3 regions of the Arthrobacter sp. T2-23 genome follow, and region 1 is predicted to be linked to each of the others. Evidence: riboswitches for the same ligand, from Rfam matches in the RefSeq annotation. Region 1 holds a riboswitch; each other region holds the start of a gene.
The links. A riboswitch is a leader RNA that binds a small molecule or an ion and turns the genes downstream of it on or off. The one in region 1 is predicted to bind S-adenosylmethionine.

Region 1 (5,407 bases):
ACGTCACGCTGACCGGCGGCGTGCTGCTGGCTTCGGTGGACACCGCGGGCAAGCCGAGCCTGGCCTGGCGTGCGGAACACCTCGCCGCCGACGCCCGGAAGACCACCTCCCACCTCGCCGCCGATGCGCGGAAGACCACCGGCAAGAAGCTGAAGAAGGCCGACAAGGCGGTCCGCAAGGCCGTCGACCACGCCGTCGGAGCCTAGCGCGGCAATGACTGGCACCACCCCCACCGCAGCAGCCTCTTCCATTCCGGCCGGCGGCGGTCCGCACTGGCGTGCGCCCTTCGCCGAGCGCCCCGTCGATGCCACCGTCACCGTGCCGGGTTCCAAGTCCCTGACCAACCGGTACCTGGTCCTGGCCGCCCTCGCGGACGGCCCCTCCCGGTTGCGCGCCCCGTTGCACTCCCGGGACTCCGCGCTGATGATCGAGGCCCTGCGGCACCTGGGGGCCACCATTACGGAGGTGCCCGGAGACGGCGCCTACGGCCCGGACCTAGAGATCAGCCCCATCACCGGCGGCGCGGCCGCAGCGGACACCGCGATTGACTGCGGGCTGGCCGGGACGGTCATGCGCTTTGTGCCGCCACTGGCCGCACTGCGCCGGGGCGAGGCCCGGTTCGACGGCGACCCGCACGCCCGCAAACGCCCGATGGACACCATCATCGAGGCCCTGGCCGGACTCGGCGTGGCGGTCAGCGCCCCCGATGGCGGCGCCGCAGCGTCCTTGCCGTTCACGGTCCGGGGCACTGGGGAGGTCCGCGGCGGACACCTCATCATCGATGCCAGCGCCTCGTCCCAGTTCGTCTCCGCCCTGCTGCTGGCCGGCGCCCGGTTCACCGAGGGACTCCACCTGGAGCACCGCAGCTCCGAACACCCGGGGACGCCCGTGCCGAGCCTGGACCACATTGACATGACGGTGGCCGTGCTGCGCGGCGTCGGCGTGGCGGTGGACGATTCCGTCCCGAACCACTGGGTTGTCTCCCCCGGTCCGATCCGCGCCTTTGACCAGCGGATCGAACAGGACCTCTCCAATGCCGGGCCGTTCCTCGCTGCCGCCCTCGCCACCGGCGGGACCGTACGGATCCCCAACTGGCCGGCCGAGACCACGCAGGTCGGTGACCTCTGGCGCGGCATCCTGGCCGCCATGGGCGCGACGGTGACGCTGGACTCCGGCACCCTGACCGTCACCGGCGGGCATGAGATCAAGGGAGGCGACTTCGACCAGACCAGCGAACTGGCCCCCACCGTCGCCGCGCTCTGCGCCCTGGCCACCGGACCGTCACGGCTGAGCGGAATTGCCCATCTCCGGGGCCACGAAACGGACCGGCTCGCCGCCCTCGTCGCGGAAATTACAAGGCTCGGCGGCGACGCCGAAGAAACCGCCGACGGCCTCATCATCCGGCCGGCCACGCTGCACGGCGGCGTCGTGCACAGCTACGCCGACCACCGCATGGCCACCGCCGGTGCCATCCTGGGCCTGGCCGTGCCCGGCGTCGAGGTTGAGGACATCGGAACCACGGCGAAGACCATGCCCGACTTCCCGCGACTCTGGGAAGCCATGCTGGCGCAGGGAACCACAGCAGAGAAGGACGCCGCCGGTGGCACGCAGCACTGACTCCTGGGACGAGTCCGATGTCCGGATCCGCCCCAACAAAAAGGGCACCCGGCCCCGCACCAAGGACCGGCCCAGCCACGACGACGCAGTCACCGGGCGGATCGTCACCGTTGACCGCGGACGGTACACCGCCGTCGTCGGCGAAGGCACCGCGGACGAACGCAAGATCATCGCCGCCCGCGCCCGGGAACTGCGCCGCAACCCCGTGGTGGCTGGCGACTTCGTCTCCCTGGTCGGGAACGTCAGCGGCGAACCCGACACCCTGGCGCGGCTGGTCAAGATCCAGGACCGCCGGACGCTGCTGCGCCGCAGCGCCGACGACACCGACCCGATTGAACGCGCCGTCGTCGCCAACGCCGACCAGCTGGTCGTCGTGGTCGCCGCAGCCAACCCGGAACCGCGCACCGGGTTCATCGACCGTGCGCTGGTGGCGGCCTACGACGCCGGGATCGAGCCGCTGCTGCTCGTCACCAAGGCCGACGTCAAGGATCCCGCGGAACTCCTCGCCAACTACCAGCACCTCGACTTCCCGGTGATCATTTCCAAGACCGCGGATTCGGCGGCCTCCGGCATCGACGCCCGCTCCGGTGACGGTCTGTCCGCCAGGCTCGACAAGGCCGCCGTCTCCCAGCTGCGGGCCTACCTCGACGGGAAAGTCACCGTCATGCTCGGCCATTCCGGCGTCGGAAAATCCACCATGGTCAACGCCCTGACCGGGGCCGAACGTGCCACCGGCGGCGTCAACGCCGTCACCGGGCGCGGCCGCCATACCTCCTCCTCCGCCCTGGCGCTGAAGGTCAACGACGCGCCCGCCGGCAGCTGGATCATCGACACCCCCGGGATCCGTTCCTTCGGCCTGGCCCATGTGGACCCGGACCGGATCCTGCGGTCCTTCCCCGACCTGGCGCCCGGCACCGAGGACTGCGAACGCGGCTGCAAACACGACTCCGCCGCCGTCAACTGCGGGGTGGACGCATGGGTGCAGGACGGCCACGCGGGGGCGTCCGGTCCTGCGCGGCTCGCCTCGCTGCGCCGGCTGCTCGGCACCGACCCCCGGCTTGAAGCGCAGGAAACCAAAGAACTCGGCAGCGTCTCCTAGCAGCGTCTCCTAGCAGGGTCTCCTCGCAGGGTCTCCTCAGCAGGCAGCGACGTGGCCTCCCGGTCTACGGCGGCTTTTGACGGTAGTTTGGAACTATGAGCCAACCCGCTTCGAGCTACAACGATGACCTGCGCCTTGCCCATGTACTGGCAGATTCCGTAGATTCCCAGACCATGAGCCGCTTCAAGGCGCTCGACCTTCGGGTCGAGACGAAGCCGGACCTTACCCCCGTCACCGACGCCGACAAAGCCGCCGAGGAAGCCATTCGGGGGCAGCTGTCCCGTTCCCGCCCGCGCGACGCGGTTCTCGGCGAGGAATTCGGCAGCACGGGCCACGGCTCGCGCCGCTGGATCATCGACCCGATCGACGGCACCAAGAACTTCGTCCGCGGCGTCCCCGTCTGGGCCACCCTGATCGCCCTCGTCGACGAAGGCGAGCCCGTTGTCGGCGTTGTCAGCGCCCCCGCGCTGGGCAAGCGCTGGTGGGCCGCCAAGGGCGCCGGTGCGTACACGGGCCGGTCCCTGGCGGCCGCCACCCGGCTGAAGGTCTCCAACGTCTCCCAGCTCTCGGACGCCTCGCTGTCCTACTCGAGCCTGGGCGGCTGGAAGCAGCGCGGCAACCTCGACGAGTTCCTCGGCCTCACCGAGGAAGTCTGGCGTACCCGTGCCTACGGCGACTTCTGGTCCTACTGCCTCGTGGCAGAAGGCGCCGTCGACATCGCCTGCGAGCCAGAACTCAACCTCTACGACATGGCCGCGCTGGTCCCGATCGTCACGGAAGCCGGCGGCCGCTTCACTTCGCTCGAGGGCGAGGACGGCCCCTTCGGCGGCAACGCCCTGGCCACCAACTCGATCCTGCACTCAGAAGTCCTCAAGCGCCTCAACCCGGATCTCGACGACCTGCTCTAGGGCATTCCGGCGGCTCCCGGGCGGCTCCCGGGCGCATCCCGTAACAAAACGCTTCACATTCCTGCCGCTCCTTTTCTGCGGCAGCGGCCATGGCCTACGCTCGAAACAGGTCACGAGTGCCAGCGCAAAACCCCGGTTTGCTGGCCGGCAACCCTCCATTCGCGGTGGGGTGCCCCGGGTGACGACCTGGCCGGTCCGGAACGGACCCGGCAAGCGCGGATCCCCGGTACGTGGGGTCCTTTTCGAGTGAGGTCCCATGACGACTGCCACTATTCCTGCCCGTCCCGCCGTTGCTGCCCGCCGGCCACTGTCCGCGGTCTCCGGCGCCGAAATCCAAGCCCCACTGATCCAGGGCGGCCACGTCCGCTACGCCAACCTGGACTACGGTGCCTCCGCCCCGGCCCTGTCCGTGGTCTCCGCCTACCTGAACGAGATCCTGCCGTACTACGCCAGCGTCCACCGCGGCGCAGGCTACGCCTCCCAGCTCAGCACTTCGGTGTACGAAAACGCCCGGAACATCGTCCGCGGCTTCGTCGGCGGGCGCCCGGATGACTCCGTGATCTTCACCCGGAACACCACCGACTCGCTGAACCTGCTGGCCGGCTGCCTGCCCGTCGCCGACGGCCGGCACACCGGCGAAGTGCTCTACCTCGACATCGAACATCACGCGAACCTGTTGCCCTGGCAGAACGTCCCGCACCGGAGCGTCGTCGCCGCCCGCACCCTGGCCGGGACCCTGGCGCAGCTCCGGACGGAACTCGCCCACGGCGGCGTGAGCCTGCTCGCCGTCACCGGCGCGTCCAATGTCACCGGCGAAATCCTGCCGATCCGCGAACTCGCCTCCCTCGCGCACGAATTCGGCGCCCGGATCGCCGTCGACGCCGCCCAGCTCGCCCCGCACCGCCGCATCGACATCGCCGCGGACGACGTCGACTACCTCGCCTTCTCGGGGCATAAGCTTTACGCCCCGTTCGGCGCCGGGGTCCTGGTCGGCCGCCCGGACTGGCTCGACGCCGGCACACCCCACCTCGCCGGCGGCGGCGCCGTGCGGGACGCCCGGCTCGACACTGTCAGCTGGACTACCGGCCCGGCACGGCACGAGGGCGGCTCCCCCAACGTCCTGGGCGCCGCCGCGCTGGCCCGCGCCACCCAGGTCATCGAGGCCCTCGACGAGCGGCAGTGGCATGCCCACGAGGACGCCATCCGTTCCTTCCTGGTCGAGGGGCTCCGGCGGATCGACGGCGTGAGTGTCCACCACATCTTCGAGGACACCGACCAGGGGGAGGGCCCCGGCACGATCGGCGTCGTGAACTTCTCTGTCGCCGGCTACGACGCAGGCCTGGTCGCCGCATACCTGTCCGCGGAACACGGCATTGGCCTGCGCGACGGCCGGTTCTGCGCGCACCCGTTGCTGAAGCGGCTCGGCCTGCCCGCCGGCTCGCTCCGCGCAAGCTTCGGCCTCGGGTCCCGGATTGAAGACGCGCAGCGGCTGCTCGCCGGCCTCCAGGAACTGCGGCGCAACGGCCTGGGCTGGGACTACGTCGTGGACGCCGGCCGCTGGGTCCCGGCCAACGACACCCGCAGCTACCCGCACTGGGCGCCGAACACGCCGGGCACCGCGGGGGCCGCCCCCTGCACCCCGGACTAGCGACCGGGTCGGCATCGAGGGCCGGCAGGGACGCCCCCGCCGGCTGCGTGCGGTAAATTCGGTAGGTACCCACCAGAGCCCGAAGGAGATCGCACGTGGCACGCGGCGGCCCCAAACTGCACGGGGGACCCAAAC
Region 2 (5,407 bases), 870 kb from region 1:
TCACCACCCAGCCCTCGGAGCTGAGGGCGCCGGAGGACAAGATCCACCCGATGCCCTTCCCCGGCCTGAACATCGACAACCTGCCGTTCTTCGCCGTCATCGCCGCCAACGCGCAGGGCCAGACGATGATCCACGACTGGGTGTACGAGAACCGGGCCATCTACCTCACCGAACTGAACAAGCTGGGCGCCCAGGTCCAGCTCCTGGATCCGCACCGGATCTACGTCAACGGGCCCACCAAATGGCGGGCCGCGGAAGTCGGCTGCCCGCCCGCCCTGCGCCCCGCCGCCTGCCTGCTTCTGGCCATGCTCGCCGCGCGGGGCGTGTCCGAGCTGCGCAACATCTACGTGATCGAGCGCGGCTATGAGGACCTGGCTGAACGGCTCAACACCATCGGCGCCAAGATCGAGTATTTCCAGGACTGAATCGGCCGGTTCCCGCTGCTAAATGACCGCACTGGGGGTAGCGCGACGGGGCGGGTGCGGACGGACAATAGTTGCATGCGCACCTTCGGCGTCGAGGAGGAACTGCTGATCGTGGACCCCGTCACCGGGGTCCCGTCGGCACTGGCCGATGCGCTGCTGGCCGGCCTCAAGCCGGCGGCCGCCGCCGTGGAGCCCGCGGCCGCCAACAGTCCCGCCCACGACGATTCGGGCTTCAGCTTCGAGCTCAAGCTCGAGCAGATCGAGACCCAGACGCTGCCCTGCCTGGACCACGGAGCCCTGCTCCGGCAGATCCGGCAGTCCCGGGCCTTCACCGACCGGGCCGCCCAAACCCACGGGGCCAGGGTGGCCGCCCTGGCCACCTCGCCGCTGGCGTCGGTCACGCACACGACGCCCAATCCGCGGTACGCAACCATGCAAAGGCGCTTCGGCCTCACCGTGCAGGAGCAGCTGACTTGCGGGTTCCACGTCCACACTTTCGTGGAGTCGCCGGAGGAAGCGGTTGCGGTGCTGGACCGGATCCGGGACAAGCTCGCGGTGCTGATCGCCCTCAGCGCCAACTCCCCCTACTGGAACGGCACGGAGACCGGGTTCGAAAGCTACCGCACCCAGGCGTGGAACCGCTGGCCGGGGTCCGGGCCCACGATGATCTTCGGCAACCTGCCGGTCTACCGCCGGGTTGTGAGCCGGCTGGTGGAGACCGGGGTCCTGATGGATGAGGGGATGGTCTACTTCGATGCGCGGCTGTGCCGGCATCATCCCACCGTGGAGGTCCGGGTCGCCGATGTCTGCCTGCGGGCGGACGACGCGGCGCTGATCGCTGTCCTGGTGCGGGCGCTTGTCGAGACGGCCGCCCGGGAATGGGACGACGGCGTCGACCCCGCACCGGTGCCGACGTTGCTGCTGCGGATGGCAGCCTGGCAGGCCAGCAACTGCGGACTGCGGGGGCAGCTGCTGGACTTCGGAACCTTCACCCCCGCTCCCGCGGCCGAGGTGGTGCATGCCCTCGTGGACTTCCTGGCCCCCGTGCTGGCTGAGCAGGGGGAGCTGGACCTGGTGCGCCACGGAGTCAACCGGATCCTGGCGGACGGCACGGGCTCGCAGCAACAGCGCCAGGCTCTCTGCGCTCCGGGGCTGGACACCCCCGTCGACGACGCCGGACTGGCCGCCGTCGTCGCCCATGCCGTGCGCGTCACGACGCGCGGCGCGGAGACCGAGGAGACGGAGGGGACGCCGGAACCGGCCCCCGTGCTCTCCCGGGTCCGCCGGAGCTAGACCTGCTTGAGCGCGTAACCGAGGTCCCGGATCAGGTCCTCCACCTCTTCCAGACCCACCGACAGTCGCACCACGCCGTCGCTCAGCCCGATCGCCGCCCGACCCTCCGGACCCATCGCGCGGTGCGTCGTGGTGGCCGGATGGGTGATGAGGGACTTTGAATCGCCAAGGTTGTTGGAGATGTCGATGATCCGGAGGGCGTCCAGCAGGGCGAAGGCGGCCTCCTTCGCCGTCCGCCCCGGGGACGGGGACAGCTCGAACGTCAGCACGGTGCCGCCGGCCTTCATCTGCCGTGCGGCCAGCTCGTACTGCGGGTGGGACGGCAGCAGCGGGTACTTCACCCAGCTGACGGCGGGCTGCTCCTGGAGCCAGCCGGCAAGCCTCAGTGCGGAGGCAGAGGAATGGTTCACCCGCAAGCCCATGGTCTCCAGCCCCTTGGTCAGCACCCAGGCATTGAAGGCCGAGAGCGCCGGACCGGTGTGGCGCATGAGCTGCTTGACCGGGCCGTCGATGAACTCCTTGGAGCCCAGGATCGCCCCGCCGAGCACACGGCCCTGGCCGTCGATGTGTTTGGTGCCGGAGTAGACGACCACGTCCGCGCCGAGCTCCCCGCAGCGCTGCAGCAGGGGAGTGGCGAAAACATTGTCGACGACGACCGTCGCGCCGGCGGCGTGCGCCAGCTCGCTGACGGCGGCGATGTCCACGATTTCCTGCATCGGGTTCGACGGGGACTCGAAGAAGACCGCCGTCGTGGGTTCCGACAGGGCGGCGCGCCATTGGCTAAGGTCCGGGCCGTCCACGAAGACCGTCTCCACGCCCCAGCGCGGCAGGATTTCGTTCAGGATCACGAAGCACGAGCCGAACAACGAGCGGGCCGCGACAACACGGTCCCCGGCGGCGAGCAACGCCCCGAGCGCGGTGAACACCGCGGACATGCCCGAGGCCGTGGCGAAGCACGCCTCGGTGCCTTCCAGCAGACGGAGCCGTTCCTGGAAGGTGGCCACCGAGGGGTTGCCGTAGCGGGAGTAGACGAAGCGCTCATCCTCGCCCGTGAAGGCACGCTCGGCCGCGGCGGCGGATTCGTAGACGAAGCCGGAGTTCAGGAAGATCGGCTCGGTGGTCTCCTGGAACCCGGTGCGGTCGAGGCCGCCGCGGACGGCCTGGGTATCCGGGCTCCAGCCCTGGGCGTCGGGATTGAAGCCCACTTAGTGCTTTCCGGAGTTGGTAGGGAGGCCGCGGTTCTTCCAGCCGTTGACGGTGCGGGCACCGGATGGGTCCGGGTCGCCCTCAAAGCCCTCAAGGACGTTGTAGGCGGTGAAGCCCGCCGCGGTGGCGGCGTCCGCGGCCGCCGCGGAACGCGCGCCGGAGCGGCACAGGAAGATGAGTTCGGCACCGTCGGCCGCGGGCACCTGCTGGCGCAGCTGCTCCACGAACTGCAGATTCGGGGTGCCGCCGGCAAAGGTCCACTGGATGAACAGCGGATCCCGCTGGCCGCCGGTATCCGCGGTATTTGGAACACCGATCTGGGCCCATTCGCCCTCGGTGCGGACGTCGACCAGGACGGCGCCGGCTTCAAGCCGGGCCCAGGCCTCCTGCGGGGTCAAGTCTCCGGCGTAGCTCACGCGTGGCCTTCGCCCTCGAACTCGACGGCGTCGAGCTCATCCACCGCGTTGGCGACGGCGGCGTCGGCGCTGGCGATCGCGGCCGGCAGCACGAGCGCCTGGGCAACGATCACGGTGCTGCCGTTGAACGTGGCAGAGGGGCTGCCGTGCAGGACATAGCCTTCGGCCAGCGCGGCGGACACGCGCTCGCAGAAGGCACGGTCATCGGGGCCGGTGAACAGGCGGTAGGCCAGCTTCACGTCGGCGCCGGGGGCGGCGGGGGACGGGGCTGGGGCTGTGGCGGGCACAGCGGGGGCGGACGCGTCAGGCACGACGGATCTCCTTCTTTCACGTTTGCAGCTCGAATGGGTCGATATGCCGAGTATTCACCTGAGGCACCCCGCCGCGAAAGGGAGGGTTGCCGACCGGCCAGTCAGGGCTTGGCGCCGGGTCTCATTACTCACAAAAAACGTAACACCTGCGACGCCGGCCCGCAGAGCCGCCGTCGTCATGTTAAGTAACCGGACCGGAGCCGGCCGGCCCCCGGGACTAGTCGATCGTGGCGTACAGCGCGTTGAGCTCGGCCGTGAGCTGCCGGCGCAGTTCGGGGGTACCAATTTCCTTGCCGTCGATGTGGTTCACCGGTGCGAGGAGCCGGATGCTGGAGATCAGCCACACGGCGTCGGCGTCGTAGAGGTCGTTGGGGACCAGCGGGCCGTAGCCCAGTTCCCAGCCGGCTGCCTTGGCCGCGGTGAACAGGGCGCCCTGCGAGGTCCCGGGAAGGATGCCGCTGTCCAGCTGCGGGGTGATCAGCCGGCGCACGGTGCGGCTCCCGCCCGCTCCGTCGTCGCTGGTCTCCAGGTGTGCCAGCAGGACGGTCGACGTCGGGCCCTCCAGGACCCGGCCGTCGGCGGACGTGAAGATGACATCGTCCGCGCCCTGGTGGTGGGCGTAGCGGAGTGCCGCCATGTTGACGGCGTAGGACAGGGTCTTGGCGCCCAACAGCAGCCAGGGGGCGCGTTCGCCCACCTCGCTGTCATAGCCGCGGTCCAGCAGGATCACGTCGATGCCGGTCTCGCGCTGGACGCGCCCGGCGGCCGGCGGCGGGGAGGCCTGGACCCAGCAGGTGGGGGTGGCAGCGCCCTCGACACCCCGGGTGGCCAGCAGCTTCACCACAACCTCGTCCGCCCCGTCGGCGCCGCCGCCAGCCGGGCCGGCGTGGCCGCGGAACTCGCCGATCGCGGTTTCAATCGCACGGCGCCAGGCGTCCTCCGCCGGAATATCCAGCTCCAGCGCCCGGGCGGAACCGGCCAGCCGGCTCAGGTGGGCCTGCAGCTTCCGCGGCTTTCCGCCCACCGCCAGCAGCGACTCAAAAACGCCGTCGCCGCGGGTCGCGCCCTGATCCGTGGCCATCAGCTGCGGTGCGGACGAGTCGGCGATCCGGCCGTTCTCAAAGGCGGGGTCGAGGAACACCAGCACCGTGGCGGGGGCCGGAACAGAGGCGGAGGTAGTCATGCCTTCAGCTTAGTGTGGCCCGCGGCGGGATAAGCTGTGCGGGTTGCCCGTTCCGGAACTGTTCCGCGGGTCTGGAGCTTGAGGGGTACGCCTGTGCTGTGGCCGTTTCCGCTGACCGGAATATTCCCGTCCTGGGTGATTCTGATCCTGACCGTGATTGACCTCGTCATCCGGGTGCTGGCGTTGGGAATCATTCCCGGCAACCGCCGGCCCACCACCGCGATGGCCTGGCTGCTGGGCATCTTCTTTGTGCCGGCGCTTGGCCTCGTCCTGTTCCTGCTGTTCGGCAACTTCCGGCTCTCCCGCCGCCGCCGCGCCCAGCAGGAAGCCGTGAACACCCGGGTGCGGGCCGGGACCTCGGCATTGGCCGCCGTCGAAAGCCAATATGCCGGGCCCGAGTGGGTGGCGTCCGCGGCTGAGCTCAACAAGACCCTCGGCTCGCTGCCGATGGTGGACGGCAACAGCGTCGAGCTGCTGTCCGGCTACCCGGATTCCATCAAGGCGATGGCCGCGGCCGTCCGCGAGGCCACGTCGTTCATCAACGCAGAGTTCTACATCATGAGCTCGGACCAC
Region 3 (5,407 bases), 1.3 Mb from region 1:
TGCCGATCTACCAGACGACGTCGTTCGTCTTCCCCAGCGCTGAAAGCGCCGCCAACCGGTTCGCGCTCGCCGAACTCGCCCCCATCTACACCCGGATCGGCAACCCCACCCAGGACGCGGTGGAGCAGCGGGTGGCGAGCCTCGAGGGCGGCCTCGGGGCCCTCCTGCTGAGCTCCGGCCAGGCCGCCGAGACCTTCGCGATCCTGAACATCGCCGAGGCCGGAGACCACGTCGTCGCCAGCCCCAGCCTGTACGGCGGCACCTACAACCTGCTGGCCCACACACTAAAGAAGTTCGGCATCTCCGTGACATTCGTGGAAGACCCGGACAACCTGCGGCAGTGGCGCGACGCCGTGCAGCCGAACACCAAACTCTTCTTCGGCGAGGTGGTCTCCAACCCCCGCCAGGACGTGCTGGACATCGAGGGCGTCGCGGACGTGGCGCACCGGGCCGGGGTGCCACTGATCGTGGACAACACCCTCTCGACCCCGTACCTGATCCGGCCGATCGAGTGGGGCGCCGACATCGTGGTCCACTCGGCCACCAAATACCTGGGCGGCCACGGCGCCGCGATCGCCGGCGTGATTGTGGATTCCGGCAACTTCGACTTCGGCAAGGACCCGGAGCGCTTCCCCGGCTTCAACACCCCGGATCCCACCTACAACGGCCTGGTCTATGCCCGGGACCTCGGGACGGACGGGGCGCTGGGGGCAAACCTGTCCTTCATCCTCAAAGCCCGGGTCCAGCTGCTGCGCGACCTCGGCTCCGCCGTGTCCCCGTTCAACGCCTTCCTCATCGCCCAGGGCATCGAGACGCTGAGCCTGCGGGTGGAGCGGCACGTCGCCAACGCCGTCAAGGTGGCCGAATGGCTGGAAGCCAGGGACGACGTCGAATCCGTCGCCTACGCGGGGCTGCCGTCCAGCCCGTGGTACGAGCGCGGCCGCAAGTACGGTCCGAAGGGGACCGGCGCCGTCGTTTCCTTTAACCTCGCCGGGGGAGCGGAGGCCGGCAAGCGCTTCGTCGACGCCCTCGAACTGCACTCGCACGTGGCGAACATCGGTGACGTGCGCTCGCTGGTGATCCACCCGGCGTCGACCACCCACAGCCAGCTCTCGCCGGAACAGCAGGCGGTGGCCGGCGTCAATCCCGGACTGGTGCGGCTGTCGGTGGGACTTGAACACATCGACGACATCATCGCCGACCTCGACGCCGGTTTCCGGGCGGCCAAGGACGCCTGAGGTCCACACGGCGCCGTGGGGATTAGGGGCCCGGCTGTCACATGGAAGTCACAATCTTCGCCAATGCGCCGACGGGTTTCGTAGAATCGACGCAGGTCATGAGTGCCAGTGACAGCCCCGGCTTGCTGGCCGGCAACCCTCCTTCCGCGGCGGGGTGCCCCGGGTGAAGACCTGGCCTGCCGGTCAGCTGGCGGCGGGCAAGCGCGAGGTTAGGTCCACACATGACGATTGCCGTCTCCCGTACGGGAGTTCCCGAAAACAAGCTTTCCACTGTCCCCGACGGGACGGTTCAGTACCTGCCGATCGGTTCACTGGCGCTGGAGTCCGGTGCCACCCTGCCGGAGGTCACCCTCGCCTACGAGACCTGGGGAACCCTCAACGCGGACGCCTCCAATGCGGTGCTGATCGAACATGCCCTCACGGGAGACACCCACGTCACCCGGGGCGCCGGCGAGGAGCCCGGGTGGTGGGAGCAGCTGGCCGGCCCCGGTGCTCCGGTGGACACTGACAAGTATTTCGTCGTCTCCATCAACATCCTCGGCGGCTGCTACGGTTCCACCGGGCCCTCGACGCCCGGCCCGGACGGCAGGCCGTGGGGCTCGCGCTTCCCGCTGGTGACACTCCGGGACAGCACCGCCGCCGAAGCCCGTCTCGCCGATGCCCTGGGGATCGCCAGCTGGTACGCAGTGCTCGGCGGCTCACTCGGCGGAGCGCGCGCCCTGGAATGGGCAGTCAGCTACCCGGACCGAGTCCGGCGTTGCGCCGTCATCTCCGTGGGTGCCAGCAGCACCGCGGAGCAGATCGCCTTTGCCCAGGCCCAGACGCTCGCCATCCGCCAGGACCCAAACTTCAACGGGGGCGACTACTACGGCGGCCCGGAGCCGGACGCCGGACTGGCCCTGGCCCGCAGGATCGCGCACATCACCTACCGCTCCGCCGCCGAGCTGGACGGCCGCTTCGGACGGAACGCGCAGGCGGCCGAGGCCCCGCTGGAAGCAGGGTCGCTGGCCGGACGGGGCCGCTACCAGGTGGAGAGCTACCTCGACCATCAGGGCAATAAACTGGTCCGCCGCTTCGATGCCAACAGCTACATCGCGATCACCGAGGCGTTGATGAGCCACGACGTCGCCCGCGGCCGCGGCAGCCTTGAGCAGGCCGTTTCGCGGGCAACGGCGGAGTTTTTCGTCGCGGCCGTGGACTCGGACCGGCTGTACTTCCCCGCCCAGTCCCATGCCCTCGCCGACGCCCTGCCGGGGGAGGTGCCGGTCCACGTCATCGAGGCCCCGATCGGCCACGACGGTTTCCTCACCGAAATCGGCCAGCTTAGCGAGCAGCTCCGGGGCTACTTCTTCGCCTAGCCGCGACCGCGCTTTGTGCATTTTTGCAGACGCGCTCTGCGCGATTAGTCGTTGAGCCTGCGCCGCGGGACGTCCATACTCGTGGAGAATGACGCCGTGTGTCCCAACTCACACACGCGTTGTCAACCTTAATGGTCCACAGGGTGTCGAAGGCGACACCGAAGGAGTTCTCATGAGCACGGAAAACGCCGCCGCAAGGCGCGCAGACGAGACCGACGTCAAGGCGTCCGGTCTTAAGAAGGTAGTGGCGGCCTCCATGGCCGGCACCGTGGTGGAGTGGTACGAATTTTTCCTCTACGCTTCCGCCGCCACCTTGGTCTTCGGGAAGGCCTTCTTCCCCAATTCCCAGACCGAGCTGGACGGCATCCTCGCGGCGTTCCTCACCTACGCGGTGGGCTTCGTGGCCCGCCCGATCGGCGGCATCGTCTTCGGCCACTTCGGCGACAAGTTCGGCCGCAAGCAGCTGCTGCAGCTCAGCATCATCCTGGTTGGCGTCTCCACCTTCTTGATGGGCTGCCTCCCGACCTTCGCGCAGATCGGCTACTGGGCTCCGGCCCTGCTGGTCTTCCTGCGCTTCGCCCAGGGCTTCGCCGTCGGCGGTGAATGGGGCGGCGCCGTCCTGCTCGTCGCCGAGCACAGCCCCAGCAAGTCCCGCGGTTTCTGGGCCAGCTGGCCGCAGTCCGCAGTTCCGCTGGGCAACCTCTTCGCCACCGCCGTGCTGTTCATCCTCTCCTCGGTGCTGTCCTCCGCGGACTTCCTGGGCTGGGGCTGGCGCGTCGCCTTCTGGCTGTCCGCCGTGATCGTCCTGATCGGCTACTACATCCGCACCAAGGTCAGCGACGCCCCGATCTTCCTCGAGGCGCGCAAGGAAGTTGAGGCGGGCCACAAGGGTTACGGCGTCGCGGAGGTCTTCCGCCGCTACCCCCGCGGCGTCTTCACCGCCATGGGCCTGCGCTTCGCGGAGAACATCCTGTACTACCTCGTGGTCACCTTCTCGATCACCTACCTGAAGACCGTCGTCCACGCCGACACCGCCAAGATCCTGCTCCTGCTGCTCGTGGCGCACGCTATCCACTTCGCCGTGGTTCCGGTGGTCGGTCGTCTCTCGGACCGGTTCGGCCGGAAGCCCGTCTACATGGCCGGCGCCGTTCTGGGTGCCACCTGGGGCTTCTTCGCCTTCCCGATGATGGACACCGGAAATGACTTCATCATCCTGGCTTCGGTCATCATCGGCCTGCTGTTCCACGCCCTGATGTACGCCGGACAGCCGGCCATCATGGCCGAGATGTTCCCGACCCGGATGCGCTACTCCGGCGTCTCTCTCGGCTACCAGGTGACCTCGATCGTGGCCGGTTCGCTGGCGCCGATCATCGCCGTTGCGCTGCTGGGCCAGTACAAGTCCTCCGTTCCGGTGGCCATCTACCTGCTGATCGCCTGCGCCATCACGGCCGTCGCCGTGTTCTTCCTGAAGGAAACCCGCGGCATCTCGCTCCACGACGTCGACGCCGCCGACGCCCAGGGCACTGCCGACCTGCTCGCCGCAGGCAAGCGGTAACCGGCAGGCAGTCGCACAAGTTCAGCAATAGGCAGCCCCCGTCCCCCCACTGCGGGGACGGGGGCTGCTGTCGTGGTGCCTGCCCGGCGAGTCGCGTTTCTGGGCCGATATTCAGCTTCTGCCCAGCGTCGGCTTCTAGAGTGGAACCACACTTGGGCCGGGCAGGCCGAACCGGTCATTAAATTCCAGCGGAAGGGACCAGGTAGCAATGCCGACAACTCCATCATTGAAGACTCGTTTAGGTGTGGGAGCAGCAGCGGTTCTGGCCGCTGGCGCCATGGCCGCCGTGGGTGTCGGTGCCGCCTCTGCGTCCCCCTCTTCCCCGCACCCGGCGGCGACCTCGACGGCGGGTGCGCCTGCCGGAGCCAAGACAGGCGCTCATGCAGGTGTGCGCGGGCTCGGGGCATTCCTGCAGCTCAACGCGGACAGTCCGCAGGCAGTCGGGGACCGGGCCGCGAAGGCAGCGGCAGCCTTGGTGAACCACCCGAAGCATTTCGCCAAACTCCCCCCGGCGCTGCAGACCGACGTGAAGGCGCTCAAGGACGCCGCTCCGGCTGAACGCGTGCAGGACGCCTACAAGATCAAGACCACGGCCCTGTCGGGCGGCTACGGCGTTGAGGTCCAGAAGCGCGCCGAGCAGCTGGTGAAGACCGCGACCGAGGCCGCCGGTCTGCGCCAGGAACTGCGGACGGTCTTCACCTCGGCCAACCCGGGGGCAGGGCTGCAGAAGATCGCTGACCAGGTCATCAGCCACCCGAAGCTCTTCGCCAAGCTTCCGGCCAACCTGCAGGCAGACCTGAAGACCCTCAAGGGGGCTGCGCCGGCCGATCTGGACACCCAGGCCAACAAGATCAAGGAGACCGCGTTGAATGGCGGATACGGTACCCGGATCCAGAAAGTTGCCCAAGCCCTCGGGAAGAAGGCCGCAGCGGCGCCGGCTGCCTAACGAATCAATCCGCCAGTCCCAGGGGCCGGGCAGCCAAGTCATGGCTGTCCGGCCCTTGCGCTGCACCCGGAGTTCAGTCCCAAGTCCAAAAGCCTGTTGTCACCGATTCGCCATTTGTTCTATAACTTATAGAACAAGACGGGAGGTAGGAAGGCATGATCCTCAACATCGACCTGTCCGGTGAGGTGCCGATCTACCAGCAGCTGCGTGACCAGATCGTTGAGGCGATTGCCGGTGGCGTGCTGACCGAGGGCAGTTCGCTGCCGGCCACCAGGACGCTCGCCGCGGATTTCGGGATCAACTTCCACAC

Region 2: linked by a shared signal. The riboswitch ahead of ACZ5Z0_RS10795 (DUF1737 domain-containing protein) and the one ahead of ACZ5Z0_RS14960 (aminotransferase class V-fold PLP-dependent enzyme) in region 1 are both predicted to bind S-adenosylmethionine.
Region 3: linked by a shared signal. The riboswitch ahead of metX (homoserine O-acetyltransferase MetX) and the one ahead of ACZ5Z0_RS14960 (aminotransferase class V-fold PLP-dependent enzyme) in region 1 are both predicted to bind S-adenosylmethionine.

What each region holds. Positions count from the first base shown of each region.
Region 1 covers NZ_AP027917.1:3,204,420-3,209,826, reverse strand. The annotation lists gene ACZ5Z0_RS14980 (DoxX family protein) at 1-206, shown strand, start outside; gene aroA (3-phosphoshikimate 1-carboxyvinyltransferase) at 214-1,617, shown strand; gene rsgA (ribosome small subunit-dependent GTPase A) at 1,601-2,716, shown strand; gene hisN (histidinol-phosphatase) at 2,812-3,624, shown strand; SAM riboswitch class IV at 3,733-3,846, shown strand; gene ACZ5Z0_RS14960 (aminotransferase class V-fold PLP-dependent enzyme) at 3,881-5,272, shown strand; gene ACZ5Z0_RS14955 (class I SAM-dependent methyltransferase) at 5,368-5,407, shown strand, end outside.
Region 2 covers NZ_AP027917.1:2,334,726-2,340,132, forward strand. The annotation lists gene ACZ5Z0_RS10775 (UDP-N-acetylglucosamine 1-carboxyvinyltransferase) at 1-425, shown strand, start outside; gene ACZ5Z0_RS10780 (glutamate--cysteine ligase 2) at 501-1,718, shown strand; gene ACZ5Z0_RS10785 (O-succinylhomoserine sulfhydrylase) at 1,715-2,923, opposite strand; gene ACZ5Z0_RS10790 (rhodanese-like domain-containing protein) at 2,924-3,340, opposite strand; gene ACZ5Z0_RS10795 (DUF1737 domain-containing protein) at 3,337-3,627, opposite strand; SAM riboswitch class IV at 3,665-3,780, opposite strand; gene ACZ5Z0_RS10800 (aminodeoxychorismate lyase) at 3,869-4,834, opposite strand; gene cls (cardiolipin synthase) at 4,928-5,407, shown strand, end outside.
Region 3 covers NZ_AP027917.1:942,224-947,630, reverse strand. The annotation lists gene ACZ5Z0_RS04415 (bifunctional o-acetylhomoserine/o-acetylserine sulfhydrylase) at 1-1,238, shown strand, start outside; SAM riboswitch class IV at 1,333-1,448, shown strand; gene metX (homoserine O-acetyltransferase MetX) at 1,460-2,596, shown strand; gene ACZ5Z0_RS04405 (MFS transporter) at 2,769-4,151, shown strand; gene ACZ5Z0_RS04400 (hypothetical protein) at 4,396-5,097, shown strand; gene ACZ5Z0_RS04395 (GntR family transcriptional regulator) at 5,253-5,407, shown strand, end outside.